DNA from 3 places in the Mesorhizobium waitakense genome. Region 1 is predicted to be linked to each of the others. Evidence: riboswitches for the same ligand, from Rfam matches in the RefSeq annotation. Region 1 holds a riboswitch; each other region holds the start of a gene.
What was found. A riboswitch is a leader RNA that binds a small molecule or an ion and turns the genes downstream of it on or off. The one in region 1 is predicted to bind thiamine pyrophosphate.
Positions count from the first base shown of each region.

Region 2: linked by a shared signal. The riboswitch ahead of AC07FD_RS25750 (YkoF family thiamine/hydroxymethylpyrimidine-binding protein) and the one ahead of thiC (phosphomethylpyrimidine synthase ThiC) in region 1 are both predicted to bind thiamine pyrophosphate.
Region 3: linked by a shared signal. The riboswitch ahead of thiB (thiamine ABC transporter substrate binding subunit) and the one ahead of thiC (phosphomethylpyrimidine synthase ThiC) in region 1 are both predicted to bind thiamine pyrophosphate.

Region 1 covers NZ_JBWKME010000037.1:18,009-23,179, forward strand. Annotated here, with positions in the region: gene thiS (sulfur carrier protein ThiS) at 1-107, opposite strand, end outside; gene thiO (glycine oxidase ThiO) at 107-1,075, opposite strand; gene thiC (phosphomethylpyrimidine synthase ThiC) at 1,072-2,895, opposite strand; TPP riboswitch at 3,000-3,116, opposite strand; partial or broken gene AC07FD_RS09655 (3-oxoacyl-[acyl-carrier-protein] synthase III C-terminal domain-containing protein) at 3,212-3,465, opposite strand; gene AC07FD_RS09660 (DUF982 domain-containing protein) at 3,821-4,063, opposite strand; partial or broken gene AC07FD_RS09665 (hypothetical protein) at 4,336-4,806, shown strand; gene AC07FD_RS09670 (helix-turn-helix domain-containing protein) at 4,924-5,171, shown strand, end outside.
Region 2 covers NZ_JBWKME010000122.1:4,075-9,245, reverse strand. Annotated here, with positions in the region: gene AC07FD_RS25765 (nucleotidyltransferase family protein) at 1-497, opposite strand, end outside; gene AC07FD_RS25760 (SDR family oxidoreductase) at 682-1,419, opposite strand; gene AC07FD_RS25755 (LysR family transcriptional regulator) at 1,565-2,485, shown strand; TPP riboswitch at 2,590-2,703, shown strand; gene AC07FD_RS25750 (YkoF family thiamine/hydroxymethylpyrimidine-binding protein) at 2,694-3,302, shown strand; gene AC07FD_RS25745 (ABC transporter permease) at 3,402-4,157, shown strand; gene AC07FD_RS25740 (ABC transporter ATP-binding protein) at 4,154-4,933, shown strand; gene AC07FD_RS25735 (ABC transporter substrate-binding protein) at 4,926-5,171, shown strand, end outside.
Region 3 covers NZ_JBWKME010000215.1:77,700-82,870, forward strand. Annotated here, with positions in the region: gene thiP (thiamine/thiamine pyrophosphate ABC transporter permease) at 1-1,092, opposite strand, end outside; gene thiB (thiamine ABC transporter substrate binding subunit) at 1,350-2,348, opposite strand; TPP riboswitch at 2,392-2,506, opposite strand; gene AC07FD_RS38470 (thiamine diphosphokinase) at 2,595-3,239, shown strand; gene AC07FD_RS38475 (ABC-F family ATP-binding cassette domain-containing protein) at 3,241-5,061, shown strand.

The DNA of each region.
Region 1 (5,171 bases):
TTGACGGCCGTCGCCAGCCAATCGCCCTCATAGTCGAGCGCTGCAAGCAGCTCTGCCAGCGTGGTGGCGGCAACCTCATGCGCTTCGCCGTTTACGGTCAATTTCATCAGGCAAGCTCCATGGGTTCGTCAGCGAAGACGAGTTCGGCCGCCTGCCGCGCCATGGCTGGCGCGAGAAGAAAGCCATGGCGATAAAGCCCGTTGATGGCGACGGTGTTTCCACGCGCTTCGACACGCGGCAGATTGTCGGAGAAGGCCGGGCGAACACCGACGCCGGTCTCGACGATACCGGCCTCGCCGAAGGCTGGATGGAGCGCGCAGGCCGTGCCCAGAAGCTCCATCATAGAGCGGACCGTGACCGGTCCAGCGCCGTCGCTCTCGATCATCGTCGCGCCGATCATGAAACGATGGTTGGCGCGCGGTACCGTGTATAGCGGAAAGCGCGGATGAAGCAGCCGCACGGGGCGCGATAGCGCGATATCAGGCGTGTGCAGGATCATCATCTCGCCGCGCACGCCGCGCAGCCTTCCGTCGTCCGCCGCCATTCCCGTGCAGTCGATCTCGTGCTCGAACCCGGGAAGCTGCCGCGCGTCCGTGGCGAAGCTGATGTCGACACCCATCGCGACAAGCTTGTCGTGAAGCGCCGCCATCGCCCGGCGCGGGTCGAGATGCGCCTCGCCGGGGAAGAACAGCCCACGCCGGAAACGCCCGGCGAGATCGGGCTCCAGCCGCGCGATTTCCGCTTCATCGAGCCAGCGATGGCCCGAGGTGCGGCCGGCGAAGCGGTCCAGCTCGCCGCTGTCACGCGGCGGCGCCACAACCAGTGTTCCGGCCTGCGTCACCTGACCAGGCAGCACCGCCTCCCACCAGTCGGCGGCGCCGCGTCCGAGATCCAGCACCGGCTGCTCGGCGCTTTCGCGCTCGCACCACGGCGCCAGCATGCCGCCGGCGAACCATGATGCATTGCCGCCGAGACCCGACCCGATTTCGGCGACGGTGACCGCTGCGCCGCGAGCGGCGAGTTCGAAGGCTGCGGTGAGGCCGGCAACGCCGGCCCCTTTTACCAGAACCCTCATGACGGCCCTGGTCCTTTGGGCGCGCTGTCGCTCACCGGCATGTAGAGATTGCCGCCATCGCGATATTTTTCCGCCATCGCCGCCATTCCTTCCTTCTGCGCTTCGGCACGAATGTCGTGGGAGATGCGCATGGAGCAGAATTTCGGCCCGCACATCGAGCAGAAGTGCGCCAGTTTGTGCGCCTCCTTTGGCAAAGTCTGGTCGTGGAAGGAGCGCGCCGTTTCGGGATCGAGCGACAGGTTGAACTGATCCTCCCAGCGGAACTCGAAGCGTGCGCGGGAAAGGGCATCATCCCTGACTTTCGCCGCCGGGTGGCCCTTGGCGAGGTCGGCGGCGTGCGCGGCTATCTTGTAGGTGATCACGCCGGTCTTGACGTCGTTGCGGTCCGGCAGCCCAAGATGCTCCTTCGGCGTCACGTAACAGAGCATCGCGGTGCCGAACCAGCCGATCATCGCGGCACCGATGCCCGACGTGATGTGGTCGTAGCCCGGCGCTATGTCCGTCGTCAGCGGCCCGAGCGTATAGAAGGGCGCTTCACCGCAGATTGCGAGCTGCTTGTCCATGTTCTGCTTGATCTTGTGCATGGGGACGTGGCCAGGCCCTTCGATCATCACCTGGCAATCCTTCGCCCATGCGATCTTCGTCAGTTCGCCAAGCGTTTCCAGTTCGGCGAATTGCGCGGCGTCGTTGGCGTCGGCGATCGAACCGGGGCGAAGTCCATCGCCGAGCGAGAACGAAACGTCATAGGCGCGGCAGATGTCGCAGATCTCCTCGAAATGCTCGTAGAGGAAGCTCTCCTTGTGATGGTGCAGGCACCACTTCGCCATGATCGAGCCGCCTCGGCTGACGATGCCGGTAACCCGCTCCACCGTGAGCGGGATGTAATGCAGCCTCACGCCAGCATGGATGGTGAAATAGTCGACGCCTTGCTCGGCCTGCTCGATCAGGGTGTCGCGATAGACTTCCCAAGTCAGGTCCTCGGCGATGCCGCCGACCTTTTCGAGTGCCTGATAGAGCGGCACGGTGCCGATCGGCACCGGCGAATTGCGCACGATCCATTCGCGGATGTTGTGGATGTTTCGGCCGGTCGACAGGTCCATCACCGTATCGGCGCCCCAGCGGATCGCCCAGACCATCTTTTCGACTTCCTCGGCCATCGAGGAGGTGACGGCGGAATTGCCGATATTGGCATTGATCTTCACCAGGAAATTGCGGCCGATGATCATCGGCTCGCTCTCGGGATGATTGATGTTGGCGGGGATGATCGCGCGCCCGCGCGCCACCTCGTCGCGCACGAATTCCGGCGTGACGAAATCGGGAAGCTCCGCGCCGAAGGCTTCGCCGTCGCGTTGCAGCTTGCCGTGCAGGATCTCGCGGCCAAGGTTCTCGCGGATGGCGACGAACTCCATTTCGGGCGTGATGATGCCGGCGCGGGCATAGGCAAGCTGGGTCACCGCCTTGCCGGCCTTGCCCTTGAACGGGCGGTTGCGAACGAGGAATTCCGGCGTCAGACGCTCGCCCACGGCGAAGCCGTTGTCTTCCGGCCTGACATGGCGGCCGTCATAAGCTTCGACATCGCCTCGCGCTGCGATCCATTCGTGCCGAAGCCGCGCCAGGCCTTTCTCGATGCTCGTCTCGACCGTCACATCGGTATATGGGCCAGATGGATCGTAGACCGTCACGGGCGGTTCACCCGCCGTCGGATGGACTGAGATTTCGCGCATCGGCACCCTGATCTGTGGATGGAGGACGCCGGATTTGTGGATTTTTCGTGAGGCAGGCAGCGGTCCCGTGGAAACCGCTGGGGTCAAGGCATTCATTTGAGGCTCCTTTGCTCATTTGCATTGGAGACCCAGTTCTGTGCCGGAAGGATGAAAAACGCTTTGGCCGACCTGCTCGAGACAGGTCTTCGGGCATAAACTCCCGCAAAGCGCTTGCACCGTCCCTACGCCAGTATGAACTGGATCAGGTTCAACGGGTCACTGCGCTGCGAAAGCCAGCAGTATCTCAGCCCCTTGTCGGGACCCCCCTGGTGAATGCCTCGAATTGAACGAGCCGGCGCCGCTTTGTCAAGCGCCTGTCGACCGGCCATCCATCTCACTCGGACAGTTTGTCCTGTGGGCGCCCACCGCTCGGCTATATTCCGACGACGGCAGCGCCGCCGCTCAAGCCCGCTCCCGCCGAAGCCAGAAGAACTTTTTCGCCAGGCCGAAATGGCTTCGTCTGGTTGGCCAGTGACAGCGACAGCGGGATCGTCGCCGCGGAAGAATTGCCGTATTCGGCGATCGTCTTGACGACAGCACAATCGGCAATGCCAAGGTTTTCCCTACGGCATCAAAAATGCGGGCATTGGCCTGGTGCGGCACGAAGCGGTCGATGTCCTGCGGCTTGTGCGTGAAGGCGGCTTCTTCTTCGACAACTCCAGAGGCCCTCATGCAGGTCATCGACGGCGAGCCCCTCGTCGTGAAGATCCGCAAAGGGGGGCAGCGCCGACGGCGTGCCGGAGAAGCAGTGCGGCCCTTCTGGGCGGCGACGACAGGGTTGCGTTCCACCAACCGGAAAGACCTCCGCCACAAACCTGAGCTTGGCGGATGATCCAACGAATCAATCTTGCGCGACGAGCGCAGCACTCGATACGCAGCTATGTATCGCGGCTACAAGAGTAAGCGTTCGTTCGATCTATTTGTCTGCGTTACTGCTCTTGCGGGGGTTTTGAAGTAATTGAGGCTATTATAGTCTTGGAACTCAATCACTGCGCAGAATTTTCGCTTCTAACGCCGCCACAACGAAAGCCCGTCTGGCAACCAGCGGGTGGGCTTCGCCACGCAGAACCTGAAGGCATGCATCCATAGCCAGTTTCCGCTTCTTCGTCTGATCATGGAAGCTCCGGAGCAGAATCGTGGCCGCGTCGTTCACATCGAAAATGACGCGCTCACGGTCATGTCGGCCAACTTGCACCACCACGGGTCGGACGAACCTGCTCGACATCCAATTACACCCTCAATACCGAGCTTGGTGCGGTCTGCGCCTGCCATGACGTCGGCTCGTTTCATACATGTATTGCCGAGGGCCGAATAGGGCCAGCAGACCTTGCCGGCCTTCACACTTCGTGCGCCAGCCACCTGGCGCAAACTCTGCTGCAATGCCGGCGCTTCTGGCGGCGGGCGGGGATGCCGGCAGAGGTAGAGGGCGGGCGGGCCTGCAGCGGCGGGTGAAGGTCCGGGAGAGAGGCTCCCGGCGTCCGCCGCGGAGCAGCAACCATGACACAAATGGAATTTCACACGCCCGTCCGTAACGCGCGTGCCGGTTACAAGGTCGACGTCAGCCGCGGCCAGCGTATCGGTCGCGTGTCGTCGGAGTGGTTCAATCGGCCGGCCGACGAGCGCTACCTTTCTCTCACCGATCTCCATAATTCGGTGAAATGGCGAACCGAACGCATCAAGACCCGCCTCGTCGAAAGCGAACTGATCCGCGTCGACGCCAGCCGCGACGATCGGGAGCGCCTGTGGCTAATGCTGCCCGATGCGCATGCCCCTGTTGCACCCACGCATTGGAGTTTTGGCCAACTCGCCAGCCTGGTCGGCGCGCCGGCCACCTATCTGCGCCAGCTTCCAGCGCCGCTGGCTGCCATCAATCTGCAGCACGGCCTGCTGTCCCATCGCGAGCTTGTGAAAACCTTGGAGGCAAAAGACGGGCGCAGCGAGCTTCGCGCCGTCACCGGCCCGGATTATAACTGACTGGGGAGAGCGCATCTTCATTCCGTTGCCGGGTGTGGACGGTGGAGTGCCGGTCGAAGACCCGATCGAAGACGTCGAGATTGATGTGCCGGTGAAGCGCAAGGCGGCATAATGTTTAATAGATCGCGGCTTACCGTGGCTCGTAAGCGGGCCGGCCTGACGATGAAAGAACTCGCTGCAAAGACTGGTATCGAACCACGTACGGTCACGGGCTATGAAGCGGGGGAGTATCTTCCGAGCGAGGATGTTGCCAAGAAGCTTGCTCGCACTTTGGGATTTCCCCTTTCCTTTTTTCTGTCGGATGATCTGGACATTCCGCGCGAAGAGGGGGTCAGCTTCCGATCGATGAGCAAAATGAC
Region 2 (5,171 bases), on a different contig from region 1:
AGACTGTCGTTCACTTCGACGGAAACCGAGTGAAATTGAGCAAAGTCGGCATCGCCTGTTTGCAGCGCCACCCCCGGCAGCCTTACGCCTAGATATCCGGCGTAGGTTTGGAACGCGACGGTGCCGACCAGTACGCCTCGCAGGCGGAAAAACCCGGCCTTGCCAAGGGCTTCAACGATATCACCGGTAAATTTCTCCGGCTCCATCAACCCAGCTTCGCGGACAAGCGTCGATACAAGCTTGCGACGGCTCTTCAGGTCGCTTTTGATTTCCCTGAAGGCGGCGACGCGTTTTGCGATCTCGGGATCGTTGGCCGGGCCGACATATCGTCTTGTTGTCTTCGGCCGAGTCTCCTCAAAATACCAGTAGTCGCGGCCTTTTACGGGGACTCGCACGAAATTGCCCGCTGTCGAGAAGTCGGTTTGGAACGACGCGTCCAGGCTTCGTTGCACGAGTTCAGCGAACAAGGTGCGATAAGCGATGTCGATCGATTTCATCGTGCGTTCGACCAATGTCTCTAGGTTATAAGAAATTTGCGGTTCCCTTATAGCTGCGCGCTTTTGCTCCGCATTTCAAGCGAGTTATAAGAAAATTGCGAAAATCTTATAACTGTCGGACTGGCGCCACGCTCATACGCCATGGAGCAATCCATTGCGGCGGGGAACGGGCTGCGGCGGGTTATCAAGCCTGCTGTGTCGGATAGAGGGTCAGGATATTAACGTTGACCCTTGGTGGCTGCGAGACCGCGAAGAGCATGGCGGCGGCGATGTCCTCGCTCTCCAGTTGCTCCATGTCGCCCAACCTTTGCTCGACAGCCAGCCGAACATCGTCGCGCATATTGGCGGTGAACTCGGTCCTGACCGCGCCCGGCTCGATCACCGTGACGCGGATGCCGTCCTTGCTGATTTCGCGGCGCAGTGATTCCGCCATGGCGCTGGCCGCATGCTTGGTACCGGAATAGACCACGGATGGATGGATGTAGCGGCCGGTGCCCGACGAAACGATGACGATGTGGCCTGATCCCTGCGGTTTCATTGACGGCAGCGCCGCGTTGATCGTGTAGAGCAGACCCAGAATGTTGAGGTCGACCATCTCCCGGTATTCGCGGGTGGTGGTGTTCTGGAAGGGTGCGGCGACGCCGACACCGGCAACATTGAACAGCAGGTCCAGCCGGCCATGGCTTTCCAGCACGCGCCGGACCATGGCTGTGGCCTGCGCCTCGTCGGTGATGTCGGTCTCGATGGCCAAGGCCTCGCCGCCGTTGTCGCGGATGCGTGCGGCCAGGTCGTCGAGGCGCTGCCGACGTCGCGCCGCGATGGCGACGACAGCACCTTGCTCCGCCAGCGCCAGCGCGGTTGCCGCGCCAATGCCCGAGGAGGCGCCGGTCACCAAGGCGATTTTTCCGTTGAGTTTCTGCATGTTCGTTGCTCCTGCTCAGAGGGAAATTCAAGTGTGCTCGATGCCGATGATTGCAGCCGTTCGAGGCATGTCCTCAAGCTAGGCAGCAGACGCCATACCGAAAATGCGATAGGATGCCATCATACTCATTGGAGAATCTGGCATAATGCGAGGTAGCGACTATGCCGAGCTGAAAGCCTTTGCCGCTGTCGTGGCGCATGGCAGCTTCGCCCGTGCCGCTGAAGATCTGCGGATTTCAGCGTCGACGCTCAGCCAGACGATCCGTCAGCTCGAAACGCGGCTTGGCCTGCGCCTGCTCGACCGCACGACCCGCAGCCTCTCCTTGACCGAAGCCGGCGCGCGCCTGCATGCGCGCTTCGCGCCGGCTATGGCCGAGATGGAGGCGGCGGTCGGCGATGCGACGGCCTTGCGCGACACACCGGCCGGCGTCTTGCGCGTCCATATGCCCAGCGTTGCCGCCGCCACCTATCTGGAGCCGTTGCTTGGCCGTTTTCATGAGGCATGGCCGGACATCGTGCTCGATGTGACGATCGACGATGCCGCCGTCGATATTGTCGAGGCCGGCTATGATGTCAGCGCCAGGCTCGGCGAATTTCTCGAAGCTGACATGGTTGCGGTGGCGCTTGGCGGCACGCAGCGCCAACTCGCCGTGGCCTCGCCGGACTATCTCGCCCGTTGCGGATCGCCGTCGGCACCGGCCGATCTGCTCCAGCACCGCTGTATCAATTGGCGCCGACCGGGCAGTGCCGGGCCCTACGCATGGGAATTCGCCAGAGGCGGCGAATGGTTCTCGGTCGTCGTCAATGGTCCGCTTGTCGTCTCCAGCCGCGACATGGCGATTGCCGCCGCCGTGCAGGGCGTCGGCATCGCCTTTTGGGCTGAAGACCTCGTGCGCCCGTTGATCGATGCCGGCAAGCTGGTGTCGCTGCTGGATGATTGGTGCGCGGCCTTTCCCGGTTGGTTCCTCTGCTATCAGAAGCAGCGTCATACAGCACCAACCGTACGGGCCTTCGTCGATTTCCTGCGCCATGCGCATACCGGGCGCCAGACAACGCCTGTTGGTTGAAAGTTTGTCGCTCGACGGTCCGGTTTCGCAGGCCTGGCGCAATGCTTTTGGAGGAGCACACCAAAAAAACGACTTTCGCTTCAACTCGAATGGTGCTTTAACCCGCGCATCCACAGGGGTGCTCCGTACGGTCGGGGCTGAGACGGGGGCGGCAAGCCCACAGACCCTAGAAGCTGATCTGGGTAATACCAGCGGAGCGAGGCGGGCGATGTTTTCAGGCGCACAGATTTCCCTATATCCCATGGCCGACGATTTCGTCGGCGTCATCCTTGGCGCGCTGGATGGGCTCGACCCCTACCGCGATCGGCTCAGGATCGAGACCGACGACATCTCGACCTTGCTGGTCGGGCCGCCCGAAGTGCTGTTTCCGGCGATGCGAGACCTGTTCGTGGCGGCGGCACGCAGCGGCAAACATTGCGTGTTGTCAGCCACCATCTCGCGCGGCTGCCCTGGCGAGCCGGATGATCCGATCTGCCGTTCCGATGCGCTTGGTGGGCCTGTCGGCCCCCTCGGCCCGCGCAAGGATGCGGCAATCGCCGCGGTGCGTGGCGCGGCTTTGACCGGCCAGCCGGCGGCAGCGCAGTTCTCGCTCTATGTGATGGGCACCGACGACCACATGGAAGAGATCTACGGCTGCATCGATTTTCTCAAGCAGTCCGGCGTCTATGAGCGCTCGAAGCATTTCTGCACGAAATTGCGCGGGGATGCCGGCGCGATCTTTTCGGCGCTGGACGAAGCCTTCTGCCGCTTCGGGCCAGGCGCCGGCCACGTAACCCTCGACGTCACGGTCTCGGCGAACAGCCCGTCGGCCAGCTGAGCGGCCGCATTCGCGACCCCGTCAAAGGTTATGCCCGTGGTCTCATTATCAGCCGCTTCGAGCCCGATCGCGAGCCTTCTTGTCAAGGCAGCACCGGCCATGATTTCGGTCGGGTTGCTGCTGCTGGCTTGGGAGCTCTATGCCACTTATTCCGGCATCAAGTCGACGACACTGCCGGCGCCTTCGCGTGTGTTCGAGCAGGCGATGCTCAATCGCGAAGCGCTGGTCGACAATGCCATTCCGACCATCCGGGCCACGCTGATCGGCTTTGCCTTTTCGCTCAGCGCGGCCTTTGCGCTGTCGATGCTGGTCGACTTCTTCCGGCCGCTGCGGCGTGCGCTGTTTCCCGTCTTCATCGTCAGCCAGACCTTGCCGCTGGTGGCGATCGCGCCGCTGGTGGTGCTGTGGTTCGGCTTCGGGTTGATGCCCAAGATCATGCTGGTGGCGCTGGTCACCTTCTTTCCGATGCTGGTGGCGCTGGTGCAGGGCTACGAGGCGACGGAGGCCGAGATCGGGCAGATGCTGCGCGCCATGGGGGCAGGGCGCTGGCGCGTCTTCTTGTTGGCGCGACTGCCCTCGGCGCTGCCCTATTTCTTCGCCGGCCTGAGGATCTCCATCACCTATGCCGTGGTCGGCGCCATCTTCGCCGAATATGCCGGTGCCGCGAAGGGGCTGGGCATCTACATGCTCAACGCCAAGAACAATTTCCGCCCCGATCTGGTGCTGGCCGCCGTCGGTGTCAGCGCCGCGCTCACGCTCACTCTGTTTGGGCTGACGGTGTTCCTGCAGCGCCTTGCCATGCCCTGGGAACGGGCCGCCGGCCAGCACCCCGCCGGGACGGGGCCGTGGCGATGAGCCGGCTCGAACTGCGGCATGTGCGCAAGGCATTTGGCCGGCTCGACGTGCTCGCCGACATTTCGCTCAGCGTCGGCGCCGGTGAATTCGTCTCCATGCTCGGGCCGTCGGGCGCCGGCAAGTCGACGCTGTTCCAGCTTCTGACCGGCGCGCAGCACGGCGAGGGCGAGATGTTCTTCGACGGCACGCCGCTCGACGACCACGGCAGGCATTTCGCCTTTATGCCGCAGCGTCACGCGCTGATGCCGTGGCGACGCATCCTCGACAACACGACGCTTGGGCTCGAAGTGCAAGGCATCAGGCGCAAGGCGGCGCGGGCGCGCGTTGCGCCGCTGTTTGCCGAGTTCGGGCTTGCCGGCTTCGAACGGCATTTTCCGGCGCAGCTTTCGGGCGGCATGCGCCAGCGCGCGGCGCTGTTGCGCACCGTGGTGCAGGAGCGCGACATGCTTTTGCTCGATGAACCGTTCGGCGCGCTCGATGCACTGACCCGCACCGCCATGCAGCGCTGGCTCGAGCAGATGTGGCGGCGCCATCGCTGGACGGCACTGTTGATCACCCACGATGTGCGCGAAGCCGTCTTCCTGTCCGACCGCATCTATGTGCTGTCGGCGCGTCCGGCCTGCATCGTCCGCGAAATCAAGGTGCCGCTGCCGCGCCCGCGCAGCCTTGGCGGCGCTGACGCGTTGCAGACAAGCGCAATCGAGGCCGAGATACTCGACATCCTGCTCAACCCCGAGCCCAACCCGCACTCATCCAAAGGACACGACCATGACTGACTTGACGCGCCGGCAGGCCTTGTTGCTCACCCTTGTCTCCGGTCTTCCGCTGGTGGCCGGAGCTGGCCGTGCCCAAGCACAATCGGCTGCGCAAAAGGTCACCGTCGCCCTCGACTGGACGGTCAACACCAACCACATCGGGCTGTTCGTCGCCCGCGACAAAGGGTTCTATTCCGAAGCCGGGCTCGAGGTCGACATCCTGCCCTACAGCGATACCGGTGCCGGCACCCTGGTCGCC
Region 3 (5,171 bases), on a different contig from region 1:
GCGGTTCAGCGCCAGCGCCCGGCGCGCCATGGTCAGCGCCAGCGACAGCGTCACGGAAAGCAGGGCCGACAGGAAGGCGAGCACCGCACTGGTCAGCGTCGCCTGCCGCACGACGGCCTCGCCGGCCAGGCGGCCGAGATCGGCGCCAAGCCCGGCCATCACCGTGGCCGCCATCGGTCCGACGACAAACAGCAGCGCCAACACGATGAGCACGACGTTCAGCAAGGTTTCGGTCCCATTGACGGAGAGGTAGCGGCGCGGCGCCACCGGCAGGTTGGTGTCGCCGACCACATTGGCGCCAAGCCGCGTCAGCGCCAGCACGACGACAAACGTCAAGGCGATCTGCAGCAAGGTCAGCGTGACGGCCCGCGCGGGATCGAAATCGAAGCGCAGCGCCTGGTAGATGCCGACCTCCAGCGTCGTCGCGGCCGGCCCGCCGCCGAGCGTCAGCACGATCGTGAAGGATGTGATGCAGAGCATGAACACAAGCCCGGCGACACCCGGCAACGCCGCACGCAGCGTTGGCCATTCGATCAACCGGAACGCCGGCCGCGCGCCCATGCCGAGCTGGCTGGCCAACCGCCACTGATCGGCGGGAATGGTCTGCAATGCCTCGAGGAACAGCCGCACGCTGAGCGGCAGGTTGAAGAAGACATGCGCGACGAGGATGCCCGACAGGCCATAGATGCCCGGCCAACTCCCACCGCCGATTACCGCGAACACGCCGGCGAAATAGCCGGCGCGGCCATAGAGAGCGAGAATGCCGAGTGCCGCGACGATGGCCGGCAGCGCCAATGGTACGGCGAACAGCTGCAGGATGAAGGCGCGGCCAGGGAAGCGCGGATGCCGCGACAGCGCGCGCGCCACCAACAGCGCCGGCCCGACCGAAAGCAGCGTCGAGAGCGCCGCTTGCAAGAGCGTGAAGCGAACGACGCGCAGCAGATAAGGATCGAAGGCTGCCCAAGCGCCAGAGAAGTCGTGAGCGCCTTCGAAAAGCAGCCCGGCAAACGCGCCGCCGATCAGCAGCGCGAGGGCGGCGAGCGCGATGATGCCGGCGGTGATGCGGGGGTCAGCTGGATGGCGCGTGGGCATGTCGCGCTACCCAACGCTGTCATGGGTGTCAATTGATTGAAATGCTTGGCTAAGGTCTAGTTCCCGCCCACCCCCCTCTGTCCTACCGGACATCTCCCCCGCAAGGGGGGAGATTGCTCGTTTCGCCACCCAGGCCAAATTCCAAAATGGCAGGAATGAGCGAGGCGACAGAGCTGCCGATCTCCCTCCTTGCGGGGGAGATGGCCGGCAGGCCAGAGGGGGGTGACTTGGCACAAACATATGGCGAAGCTTGAATCCTACTTGCTCATCGCCGCCAGCCATTCATCGACCCAGGCCTTGCGGTTGGCGGCGACCTCCTCGGGGCTGAACAGCAAGGTCTTGGTCGGCTTGACCAATTTGTCGAAGGCCGGGTTGAGCGGCTTGTCGGTCTTACCGGCCGGGAACATCCAGTTGGTCTCGGGGATGGCATCCTGGAATTTCGGCCCGGTCATGAAGGCCAGGAACTTTTCCGCCAGCGGGTTTTTCGCCCCTGTCGTGGTGATGCCGGCAACCTCGATCTGCAGATATTCGCCCTCTTCGAACGACGCTGCCTGGTAGCGCTCGGTGTTCTCGGCGACCATGTGATAGGCCGGCGACGTCGTGTAGGACAGCACCATCGGCGCCTCGCCCTTGGTGAACAGGCCATAGGCCTCGCTCCAGCCCGGCGTCACGGTCAGCACTTTCGACTTGAGCTTGGCCCAGGCTTCCGGCGCCTTGTCGCCATAGACCGACTTGACCCACAACAGCAGGCCGAGACCCGGGGTCGAGGTGCGCGGATCCTGGATGACGATCTTGTCGTCGGCGCTGCCTTCGACCAGGTCCTTCAGGCTCTTCGGCGGGCTCTTCAGCTTTTCAGTGTCGTAGACGACGGCGAAATAGCCATAGTCGAAAGGAACGAAAGTATCGTCGCTCCAGCCGCCCGGCACATTGACGCCGGACACCGCGCCATGCGGCGCAAACAGCCCCGTGGCCTTGGCATCGGCGGTGAGATTGGTGTCGAGGCCAAGCACGATGTCGGCCTTGGTCGATGGCCCTTCCAGCCTGACGCGGTTGAGCAGCGCGACGCCATCGGCGACAGAGACGAACTCGACATCGCAGCCGCACTCGGCTTCGAATTCCTTCTTCACCACGGGACCTGGACCCCAGTCGGCGGTGAAACTCTCATAGGTGTAGACGGTGAGCTTGTCCTTGGCCAAGGCAGGTCCGGACAGGACCATGACCATCGCTGTGGCAAGGGAGTAGAAAAGCGTGCGCATCGGCGCCTCCTTCGTTCGAATTGAAAGGAATTGAGGCGCCGGACTGTCCGAAACGTCTAATCCCTCCGCCGGTACAAACCGGATCAGGTTCAGCGGGTTGGCGAGATTGCCTCTCAGCCGGTCCGCGAAGATCGCGTCCGGCACCCCGTTAGAGCGTTTCGAGACATAGGCCGGGCCGATCCCTCACGCAAGTGGCAGTTTGCCGGCCTTCCGTTTCCCGTGCCGGGCTGGTAAGGGCCACACGATATGAGCACATTCACCATCCTGCTTGGCGGCGATCTCATCCGCACGCCACGGCTCGACCACCAGGTCGAAGGCTCCCGCGTCATCGCCGCCGACGCCGGCATCGGCCATGCGCCGCTGCTGGGCCTTGTCCCGGAACTGTGGGTGGGTGATTTCGATTCCGTGCCGGCCAACCTGCCGGACGACCTCGCCGCCGTGCCCCGTCGGACCTTTCCGGCGGAGAAGGACCAGACGGATGGCGAACTGGCGGTCGCCGCCGCACTGGAGCGCGGCGCGACCAGCCTGATGCTCGCCGGCGCTTTCGGCGGCAAGCGCGCCGACCACGCCTTCCTGCATCTGGCGCTTGCCCTGCGGCTGGCCGAAGCCGGAACAGAGATAGTTTTGACCAGTGGCGCGCAGGAAGGCGTTCCACTGCTGCACGGGAAAGCCGGCTTCGACTATGCCGACGGCACGTTGTTTTCGGTGCTTGGCTTTTCCGATCTTTCCGGCCTGACCGTCACCGGCGCCAAATGGCCGCTCGACCGCGTCAGGGTCGCGTTCGGCTCCTCATTGACCATCTCCAACGAGGTCAAGGGCCGCCTCGAAATCACACTCGGCCAGGGCCGCGCGCTGTTGCTCGCCCACCCTTATCCACTACCTGAAAGCTGATATGGCCCCGCCCCTTCTCAATCTCGACGGGATAAAACTGACCTTCGGTGGCACGCCGCTGCTCGATGGCGCCGCCTTGACCGCCTCGGCCGGCGACAAGATCGCGCTGGTCGGCCGCAACGGGTCTGGCAAGTCGACGCTGCTGAAGATCGCCGCCGGCCTGATCGAGCCACAGGACGGCGAGGTATTCCGGCAGCCTTCGGCGACAATCCGCTATTTGCCGCAGATGCCCGACATGGAGGGTTTTGCGACGGTGCGCGCCTATGTCGAGGCCGGGCTCGGACCTGCCGACGATCCATACCGCGCCAGCTATCTCATGGAGCATCTCGGCCTGTCGGGCGAGGAGCGGCCGAACGATCTTTCCGGCGGTGAGGCCAGGCGCGCGGCACTCGCCCGCGTCATGGCGCCGGAGCCCGATATTCTGCTGCTTGATGAGCCGACCAACCATCTCGATCTCTCGGTGATCGAATGGCTGGAAGAAGAGCTCGTCCGCACCTCCTCGGCGCTCGTCGTCATCTCCCACGACCGCCGTTTCCTCGAGCGCGTATCGCGCGCCACCGTCTGGCTCGACCGCGGCCAGACCCGCAGGCTGGACAAGGGCTTTGGCCATTTCGAGGAATGGCGCGACCTCGTGCTGGAGGAGGAAGAGCGCGAACAGCACAAGCTCGGCCGCCAGATCGTGCGCGAGGAGCACTGGCTGCGCTACGGCGTGACGGCACGGCGCAAGCGCAACATGCGCCGCCTTGGCGAATTGCAGACCATGCGCCAGCGTTTTCGTGGCCATCGCGGCGCCGAAGGCTCGGCAACCATGGTGGCGAGCGACGCCGCCGAATCCGGCAAGCTGGTGATCGAGGCGAAAAACATCGAGAAGAGCTTCGGCGACCTCACCGTGGTTAAGGCATTCTCGACCCGCATCCAGCGCGGCGATCGCGTCGGCCTCGTCGGGCCGAACGGCGCCGGCAAGACGACGCTGCTGAAGATGCTGACCGGTGAGTTGAAGCCCGACGCCGGGTCGGTGCGGCTCGGCACCAATCTGGAGATCGCCACGCTCGACCAGAAGCGCGAAGCGGTCGATCCGCAAGAGACGCTGGCGCAATATCTCACCGACGGACGCGGCGAGAACCTCGTCATCAATGGCGAGCAGCGCCATGTCGTCTCCTACATGAAGGATTTCCTGTTCAAGGCCGAGCAGGCACGCACGCCTGTCCGCGAGCTCTCCGGCGGCGAACGGGCGCGGCTCTTGCTGGCGCGCGTGCTGGCGCGGCCGGCAAACCTTCTGGTGCTTGATGAGCCGACCAACGATCTCGACATGGAAACGCTGGAACTGCTGCAGGAACTGGTTGCCGGCTTTGCCGGCACCGTCATCCTGGTCAGCCACGACCGCGATTTCCTCGACCGCACCGTGACCAGCATCATTGCGCCGGACGGCGGCGGGCGCTGGATCGAATATGCCGGCGGCTATTCGGACATGCTGGCGCAGCGCGGCGGCACCAGGCTAGACGACCGCAAGGCGCGGACGAAAACCGAAGCCGGCGAAGCCCCGGTCGCGACCAAGAATGAAGCCGCCGCGCCAAAGGGGCCGGCGAAGAAACTGTCGTTCAAGCAGAAATTCGCGCTGGAATCCCTTCCCAAGAAAATCGAGGCTGTGATGGCGTCGATCTCGAGGCTTGAGAACAACATTGCCGATCCGGCCTATTACGAGCGCGATCCGGCCTCGTTCCAGAAGACCATCGCCGCCCTCGACAAGGAGCGCGCGACGCTGGCCGCATTGGAGGAAGAGTGGCTGGAACTGGAGATGCTGCGCGAGGAGATGGAAGGGTGAGGAGCGTTCGGCCGCAGGCCGATCAATCGACAACGATTTGTCGATTGAAGTGACGAACGCCCGGAGCCAGAGCGAAGGGCCGGATTGCCCCAAGGCGGAAATGCGCATAC